DNA from 4 places in the Peribacillus sp. FSL K6-1552 genome. Region 2 is predicted to be linked to each of the others. Evidence: riboswitches for the same ligand, from Rfam matches in the RefSeq annotation. Region 2 holds a riboswitch; each other region holds the start of a gene.
What was found. A riboswitch is a leader RNA that binds a small molecule or an ion and turns the genes downstream of it on or off. The one in region 2 is predicted to bind cobalamin.
Positions count from the first base shown of each region.

Region 1: it holds a riboswitch for cobalamin, as region 2 does, so the genes downstream of both, metE (5-methyltetrahydropteroyltriglutamate--homocysteine S-methyltransferase) here and NST21_RS05540 (ribonucleoside-diphosphate reductase subunit alpha) in region 2, are expected to answer to the same signal.
Region 3: it holds a riboswitch for cobalamin, as region 2 does, so the genes downstream of both, NST21_RS12520 (energy-coupling factor ABC transporter permease) here and NST21_RS05540 (ribonucleoside-diphosphate reductase subunit alpha) in region 2, are expected to answer to the same signal.
Region 4: it holds a riboswitch for cobalamin, as region 2 does, so the genes downstream of both, NST21_RS27440 (ABC transporter substrate-binding protein) here and NST21_RS05540 (ribonucleoside-diphosphate reductase subunit alpha) in region 2, are expected to answer to the same signal.

Region 1 is NZ_JBBOST010000001.1:773,939-776,138, forward strand. Features, by position in the region: gene metE (5-methyltetrahydropteroyltriglutamate--homocysteine S-methyltransferase) at 1-828, opposite strand, end outside; cobalamin riboswitch at 984-1,174, opposite strand; gene NST21_RS03620 (potassium channel family protein) at 1,466-1,885, shown strand; gene bcp (thioredoxin-dependent thiol peroxidase) at 1,948-2,200, shown strand, end outside.
Region 2 is NZ_JBBOST010000001.1:1,142,119-1,144,318, forward strand. Features, by position in the region: gene NST21_RS05540 (ribonucleoside-diphosphate reductase subunit alpha) at 1-1,096, opposite strand, end outside; cobalamin riboswitch at 1,234-1,414, opposite strand; gene NST21_RS05545 (manganese-dependent inorganic pyrophosphatase) at 1,708-2,200, shown strand, end outside.
Region 3 is NZ_JBBOST010000001.1:2,583,408-2,585,607, reverse strand. Features, by position in the region: cobalamin riboswitch at 63-252, opposite strand; cobalamin riboswitch at 465-660, shown strand; gene NST21_RS12520 (energy-coupling factor ABC transporter permease) at 837-1,580, shown strand; gene NST21_RS12515 (energy-coupling factor ABC transporter substrate-binding protein) at 1,582-1,896, shown strand; gene cbiQ (cobalt ECF transporter T component CbiQ) at 1,880-2,200, shown strand, end outside.
Region 4 is NZ_JBBOST010000001.1:5,712,080-5,714,279, reverse strand. Features, by position in the region: gene NST21_RS27445 (polysaccharide deacetylase family protein) at 1-582, shown strand, start outside; cobalamin riboswitch at 670-846, shown strand; gene NST21_RS27440 (ABC transporter substrate-binding protein) at 1,025-1,993, shown strand; gene NST21_RS27435 (FecCD family ABC transporter permease) at 1,956-2,200, shown strand, end outside.

The sequences.
Region 1 (2,200 bases), 370 kb from region 2:
GAGATTACTAAGGTTTTTCCCTTTATCATGGACAAAATCAAGACCGATCCCTTGAACGTGTAATTCAATCACCTCTTGGTAGTGCTCTACTGCATCAAAGTATGTTTGTAGCATGATGTTCAAATTTGGAGCTGCTTCATTCAATTTTTCATATAAGTAAGTAACAGTTTGCATATCATCTTTAGAAATGGATGAAACAAGGGAGGGTTCATCCATTTGCACCCACTTCACGCCTTCTTGTTCTAGCTCTTGCAGAATTTGTGTGTATAAAGGCAGGAGACTAAGGATGATTCCAGGTATATCTTGTTTATTGTAGCCTTTAGACAGAGTAATAAAAGTATAAGGTCCGACTAACACGGGCTTAGCTTCAATTCCTAGTTTTTCTTTGGCTTCGCGATAAGAAGCAAGTGGTTTATTTTCTGTCAAAGTCAGCTTTGACGGTTTTAATTCGGGAACGATATAGTGATAATTTGTATTGAACCATTTCGTCATTTCAGAAGCAACTTCATCCTTGTTTCCGCGAGCCATAGAGTAATATACAGAAAGGGGAACAGTGCCGCCTTTATAGGCTGAATAACGCTCAGGAACAAGACCGAACATTACAGACATATCGAGCATTTGATCATATAAAGTAAAGTCATTGACAGGAATAATATCAATACCTTGGTCCTTTTGCTTTTGTAAGTTGCCTAAACGGATGGCTTCTAGCTGTGCCGTAAACTCCGATTCATCGATTTTTCCGGACCAGTAAGCTTCTAATGTGCGTTTCCATTCACGATCTTCCCCAATTCGCGGGTACCCTAAACTACTACTTTTCAATATTCCCATCCTCCTACATTCTTTTTTCTTTTAATAAAATAACAACAAAAAAAGCACCCCTAACCGTCAAAAGAGAAAGTTAGAAATGCTTAAAATAAAGGGGTATACAAAAACCCCTTAAAATTATAAGGTCCCTAACACTTCCCTATTCTCCGTAGGTTAAAACAGTGTTGTCGAAACAGGCAGGTCTCCTGACTTTAGGAATCTTATTAGCGGCAGGCCTTCCCAATCCGAAAATCAGTGGCATATTGCATAGCGCTAACATTCCTATTACAGTGGCGGGACCGTGCCGGAATTACACCGGACTTCCCTTTTAATCCTAAAAAAATTAGGAACCTATTTCCACATATGAAATTTCACAAACCCGCTGTAAATTAAACTGCAGGCAACAAATATTTATAAAATAAAAACTATTATAAAAATTTAGACAAGCTTATCATATCCCGACTAAAATGGTCAACAAGGAAAAAAGTCTCGGGAAATGGGGGCTGACCCCGCCTTATATCGACAAAACTATTGGTGCACCTAGGTTTGTTTAAGGATGTGAATGTTGGGAAATGGGGTCTGACCCCTAAATAAAGAATATATTGTTTGGACGGGGAGTATGTATAGGGGGAGTGGGTTGTTTTGAAATGAGGCGTGGGGGATGACTTTTTACATCTTGATTGCAGGGATTATTTTTTGCATGGTGATGAGCATTCGAACGTTATTTCTTGTTGAGTCGGGAGGAAAAAAGTTTTCTCTAGAGGATATGCTGTGGCTCGGCAATTTATATGCGACGATATTAGTAGGTTTTGCACTGATTTATTTATTATACGAGCTACAGAATCATTCGGTGATTCTTGATATGGGCAATCGTTTGGACGGCAGTTTTTACGAGCAACTGAAGACTTCTTTTTATTTTAGTGCAATGACAATGTTTTCAGTAGGGTATGGAGATATAGCCCCGATAGGCATGGGCAGGATGATTGCGACAATCCAGGCGTTCATTGGATACACTCTCCCGGCTGCGTTTGTGATCCGGACAGTGATTGACTTAGAGCAGAAGGAAAGGAAGAATAAATGAAAGTTGTGTTTCTTTCAATTATTGGGTACGCTTACCATAATGAAAGAAATGGAGGGGTAAGAATGACTGTTAAAATTGGAGAAAAAGCACCGGATTTTCAACTTCCTGCAAACAACGGTGAAAAAGTTTCCCTATCGGATTTTAAGGGCAAACACGTTGTTTTATATTTTTATCCGAAAGACATGACGCCTGGTTGCACAACGGAGGCCTGTGATTTCCGTGACCACAATGAGCAGTTTGAGGAATTGAATGCTGTCATCATAGGGATCAGTCCAGATCCAGCGGCGCGTCATGAAAAATTTATTGAAAAATATG
Region 2 (2,200 bases):
GGTCGAAAAGATACCATTCTTTCCGATCGCGTACGGCTTCCATGAACAGATCAGGAATACATACACCTGTAAAAATATCATGAGCTTTCAACCGGTCATCACCGTTTTGTGTCTTTAAGTCAAGGAAACTCATGATATCTTTATGCCAGGCATCCAAATAAATCGCGATTGCTCCTTTACGCTGGCCCAATTGATCGACGCTGACAGCAGTCTGGTTAAACAAACGGATCCAAGGGGTTGTGCCTGAACTGTTTCCAGAAAAACCACGGATATCAGAACCAAGTGAGCGGATTTTACCGACATAAAGTCCTACACCACCGCCGAATTTAGATACTTTAGCGGCATCGTAGTTGGATAGATAAATGCCATCAATAGAATCTTCAATCGCGTCAATAAAGCATGAACTTAACTGACCGTGAGTTTTTCCTGCGTTTGATAGGGTAGGTGTCGCGACGGTCATATACAGATTGGACATCGCCCAGTATGCCTCTTTGACAAGTTGCAGGCGGTGTTCTGTTTTTTCCATTCTCATAATTTCCATAGCGATGATCATGAAGCGCTCCTGAGGCAGTTCGTAGACCTTGTCTTTTTTCGGACGGGCTAGGTAGCGGTCGTTTAATAAGTAGATGCCGATATAAGAAAATAGTTTATCTTTTTCCGGATCGATCACTAAGCCTAATTCTTCAATTTCTTCTTTGGAGTAAGAGTCGAGTAGTTCGGGTTTATAAATCGGGTAGCGTTCCCCCTCTTGCTGTTGAGAGAGTCCTGCGATTAATTCATAGAACGGTCCGTAGCTCACGTTCTCATAACCGCGATTCGCTTGTGCATCCCTGTACATCGTATTCAAAAGTTCTGCCGCAGCAACAAACGTCCAATCTGGAGCATCTATGTCTACACTTTCGAGAGCAAGCTGGATCAGTTTTTTTGAAGTTTGTTCTTCTGTTGAGTCACTTTTACGATCTAGCCATTTTGTAAAACGCTTTTTGAACTTTTCCATATCTAGCCGGCCTTCGAATTCCTTGGATAACATCTCGAGCTGGATAGAACTTGTTTCTGTGTCATTTTTCACTATAGTAGAGTTATATGTTTGAGTCATGAATAATCCTCCTTGTAAACTTCCGTTAAATAAAAAAATCCGCCCAATAAATTGAGCGGATCAAACGATAGAATAAAAGAGCCATGAAAAAATAGCCATTATACTATCGTTTCATCATCTCAATCCCCGAAGAATAAGAAACGTGAAAAATCCAGGCAGGTCTCCTGACTCATGATCATCCTACTTTGAGTTCTTCCCGTATAAAGAGCTATACAGTGGTTTTCTCATTTCGTCACATTTACAGTTGCGGGGACAGTTCCGGGTTTACACCGGATTCCCTTTTCAGCCATCACTGGCACCTTGGATTACAAATAATTCTATATATAGTTATGTGTGTGGTTTTTAATATCAATATCTAGTATTTCTGCTTATATTATCGTAATCCATATGAGACGATAATTCAACTAATATATTTGATAAAAACCAATCCTTATCTATTGACAAAGTGAGGAGAGAGGGGAAAAGAGTGAAAGAATTAATAGAAAAATGGGAAATTCAAACGCTGAATGTAAGTGATTTTATGTTAAAATAAAGTGTATAGTAAAGGTGGCTCTCCCTTATTGTAATGATGGGGTTCCCGGAAAAATTTTTATTAAAAAGGAGAAATAATCTTGGAAAAAGTATTAGTTTTTGGACATAAAAACCCAGATACAGACACAATTTGTTCAGCTATCGCTTATGCGGATCTGAAAAAACAACTAGGTATCAATGCTGAACCTGTTCGTCTTGGTGAAGTGAATGGTGAAACTCAATATGCATTAGACCAATTCAAATTCGAAGCTCCTCGTCTTGTAGAAAAAGTGGCAGGGGAAGCGGATGGTGTAATTTTAGTCGATCACAACGAACGCCAGCAAAGTGCTGAAGACATTGACCAAGTCCGTGTTTTAGAAGTTATCGACCACCACCGTATCGCTAACTTTGAAACAAGCGATCCTTTATATTACCGCGCAGAACCAGTTGGCTGCACGGCAACTATTTTAAATAAAATCTATAAAGAAAACGGTATTGAAGTGCCTAAAGCAATCGCAGGTCTAATGCTATCTGCCATCATTTCCGATTCTTTATTGTTCAAATCTCCAACCTGCACAGAGCAAGATGTTGCAG
Region 3 (2,200 bases), 1.4 Mb from region 2:
TCCAGCAAGCAAAGTGAAACTCTCAAAATCTCCATAGTCCTTCTACCTTTCCCTCCGAAAAGTATCACACAATTTTAAAAGCAGGTTTCCTGGCTTACGCTTCAATTTACTTTTGTCCCTTCCCAGCTCTAGGCCAGTGGTTATCGACAATTTCATCAGCGTTACAGTAGCGGGGGCTGCATCGGATTCTCACCGATTTCCCTATTATCCCTTGCGTGTTCATACAAGAGCACTTTTAAATTGAAATATTTGGTTTTATAATAATATATTTCTAGTTAACTTTATCTATCATATAACAACTTTTTTAAAATTCAATAGTTTATTCCGACTGTTTTGAAAAGTTTAATGGTGAAAATCCAGCTTCATGCCTATCCTCTCTGCGATTTTATCCTTCTCAAAAAAAAATATGAATAGAGTGTAGATGGAATCATTGCTTTATGGTACAATAAACGAGAATTTTCAAAAAATTACATAAGTTTTATGGTGCTAGATTCCTCGGAATTTAGCTTAATAGGGAAGTCGATGTAAATCCGACGCGGTCCCGCCACTGTAAAGGGAAGTCCTAATACGTAAAGAATAATCCACTGTCAAACGAGATGGGAAGGATGTATGAGGATGATGATCCAGAGCCAGGAGACCTGCCATGAAGCGTGAAACTGTTTCAACCTACGAGGATGGGTGTGCGGATCAGGCAGATAAGCTAATATTTGTATTATGCTGCAAACTTACTGTTCATTACGCACTTCTTTCTTTTTGAGAGAAGTGCTTTTTATGTTGCCCGCCACTTCTCTTCTCAGCTTTAATCATTAAAAATAAAAGCGTTGAAAGGAGAACAAATGAAAAAAGCCAATTGGAAAATACTTTATTTTGTCATTTTACTACTCTTCGTACCAAAGAAAGCAATGGCCATGCATATTATGGAGGGCTTCTTACCGATCGAATGGGCGATATTCTGGTGGGCTGTGACACTTCCATTTTTAATCTTGGGTTACCGTTCCATTAGGTCTAAAGTGAAGGAAAACCCAGAAACAAAAATGATGCTGGGTCTGTCCGGCGCATTCGTTTTTATTTTATCAGCCCTAAAAATCCCTTCCGTTACAGGAAGCTCTTCACACCCTACCGGCGTCGGCTTAGGTTCAATCTTGTTTGGGCCACTGGCCATGAGTGTCGTCGGTTCTATTGTTCTGTTATTTCAAGCTGTATTACTAGCTCATGGAGGACTAACTACTCTAGGAGCCAATGCATTTTCCATGGCTGTTTGCGGACCGTTCATTGCTTATTTTGTATTCAAAGGCGCTACTAAATTAGGTTGGTCCTTTTCTCTTGCTGTTTTCTTAGCAGCAGCTTTCGGAGATTTGGGCACCTATGTGATAACTTCTGTACAACTTGCTTTAGCTTTCCCATCGGAGGTAGGTGGATTTATGGCCTCATTCACTAAATTTTCAGGAATCTTTGCCCTTACCCAAATACCTTTAGCAATCAGTGAAGGTTTATTGACAGTCGTTGTCATGAATTTCTTGAAGAAATACAATCTAGGCGAATTGAAATTACTGCGAGTGTTATCTAAGGAGGCTCGTTAGCATGAAAAAAAGTTTATTGTTGCTTTTTCTAGTCGTCATACTTGCTATAATTCCGTTAATCACCCAACAAGGAACAGAATTTGGTGGAGCTGATGGAGTGGCGGAAGAAGCCATCACTAAAATCCAACCGGAATATAAGCCTTGGTTCAACAGTATCTGGGAGCCGCCAGGTGCAGAAACCGAAAGCTTATTGTTTGCTCTCCAAGCCGCGATTGGCGCCGGATTCATAGGATACTTCATCGGCGTTATGCGACAAAAAAATAAACAGGCCGTTCAAGAAAAGGACGAACAGGCAAAACATGTTACTCATAGATAAATACGCCTATTTCAACCGGCTAAAGCATGTACATCCTTTAGAGAAAATGATTTTTGCCCTCTCCCTTTTGTTGTTTTCTTTAGCAGTGAGGGATACGACCGTCTCACTCATCACCTTTACAGTGATGAGTGCTTTTATCATTTTCGGGGCAAAAATCCCAATCTCTTATTATCTAAAATTACTCTTATTACCTGGATTTTTTGTACTATCAGGTACAATTACCATCCTTTTTTCAGTCGCAAGTAAATTTACTTCAATACCAAATGTATGGTGGTCCTGGAATTTCGGCAGCTGGCAAATATTT
Region 4 (2,200 bases), 4.6 Mb from region 2:
CAAATGAACTGGCTTCGGGAGAATGATTACTATACATTATCCCCTAGGGAAGCATTTCTTGTTTTAACGGAAAATCGGATGCCAAGTGAAAAGTGTGTCTGGCTTACTTTTGATGATGGCTATACAGATAATTACACGGAGGCTTTTCCTATATTAAAAGAATATAATATGAAAGCAACTGTTTTTATGATCGGGAAATCTATTGAAAAAAGTCATCACCTGACGGAAGAACAAATGGTGGAGATGAGCGAGAATGGGATTTCTATTGAAAGTCATACTATCAACCATCTTGAGCTTAACCGTATGACGGTAGGGCAGCAGGAAGCTGAAATGGTCCAGTCAAAGGATTTATTCGATCGTATTCTCCAACAGGACACGACAGTACTTTCATATCCTGTTGGACGGTATAACGAGGAGAGCCTTAGGTTGTCAGAAGAAGCTGGATACAAGATGGCAGTAACCACCGAAGCTGGTGGAGCTTCAAGGGACCAAGGGATGCATGCACTGCACCGAGTTCGGATTTCACCCGGATTGTCAGTCGATGGGTTTGCAGCGCTGATTGAAAATGCATCACGTTATTAATTGAAGACAAGGTATTTCGGAATCAGTCTGAAAAATCATATAATAATCATTTCTTACATAGTGTATAATGAAAAGCAGTGAAAATTATATACATATGAACGATTTGGTGTCTTAATGACTTAAAAGGGAAGTTGGTGAAATACCAACGCGGTCCCGCCACTGTAAATGGGAGTTAGCGGTTGTGTACCACTGTATGTGAGATATGGGAAGGTGCCGTTGACGATGACCATTAGCCAGGAGACCTGCCAAGATTCGTACACCTGTAACCTACGCGGATGGGAAGGTGTGTGGCAGACCTTCTGAGTCCGTAATTATATTGTTGCCATACAAGCATCTTCCGTTTGACGGGAGATGCTTTTGTTTTGAAATTCGCCTCTTCACTTCAGGGTGCGTTTTCTTTAGGTGGTCGGAAATTGAATTAAAAGATTGTGAGGGATGTAAAATGAAGAAAATCTATGGTCTGATTCTAGTGATGTTACTAACTGCAGGTATGATGGTTGGTTGCAATGATACATCAAAAGAAGGAACGAAAGAAAAGCAACAAACGAATCATACTGAAAACCAAGCTTTCCCGATTACGATAAAAGATGCAACGGGTGAAAAAGTAACGATAGAAGAACAACCAAAGAAAATTGTTACATTGATACCAAGTAATACAGAAGTGGTCTTTGCACTTGGTTTGGGTAAAAAGGTTGTTGGTGTATCCGACAATGATAATTACCCGGAAGAAACGAAAGAAATTGAAAAAGTTGGCGGAATGGAAATGAACACGGAGTTAATCGTTTCCTTAAAGCCTGATCTTGTTCTTGCTCATGCATCCAGTGCCCATAATTCGAATGAGGGATTGCAGCAGCTTAAGGATGCTGGAATAGATGTCCTTGTAGTCAATGATGCACAAAGCTTTGACGAAGTGTATGAGTCTATTGATATGATTGGACAGGCAACGGGAGAACATGATAAGGCAAAAGAAATCGTTGCGAATATGAAAACGAAACTGAAGGAAATTCAGGAAAAAGCTAAATCCGTTAAGGATGAGGAAAGAAAAACCGTTCTAGTAGAGGTTTCGCCATCACCGGATATTTATACACCTGGAAAAAATACATTCATGAATGAAATGCTTAACATAATTTCAGCGGAAAATGCAGCAGCCGAATTGGACGGGTGGGCGAAAATTGATGAAGAGTCTATGATTGCTGCAAATCCGGATGTCATTATTACAACATATGGTTATTATACAAAAGATCCAGTCAGTGAAGTGACGGGCCGAAAAGGATGGGAAGATGTAGCTGCTGTTAAGGATGGTCAAGTCTTTGATGTCCATTCTGACTTAGTGACCCGTTCTGGTCCACGCTTAATAGAGGGAGTAGAGGAACTTGCCAAATCAGTCTATCCGAACCTATTTGACAACTAAGTGGGCGTTTGCTTATTTGATTGCGTTATTGTTTTTGCTTTTCGCAATGACGATTGGCATTTCCTTTGGTTCGGTGTCAGTACCGATTCCCGCGCTTATACAAATTATCGGCAAGGAATTTTTTCATTTACCAATCTCAGTTGAGCCAGATGTGATGCTGACGAATATCGTAATGAACATCCGCCTGCCACGTGTATTACTTGCAGG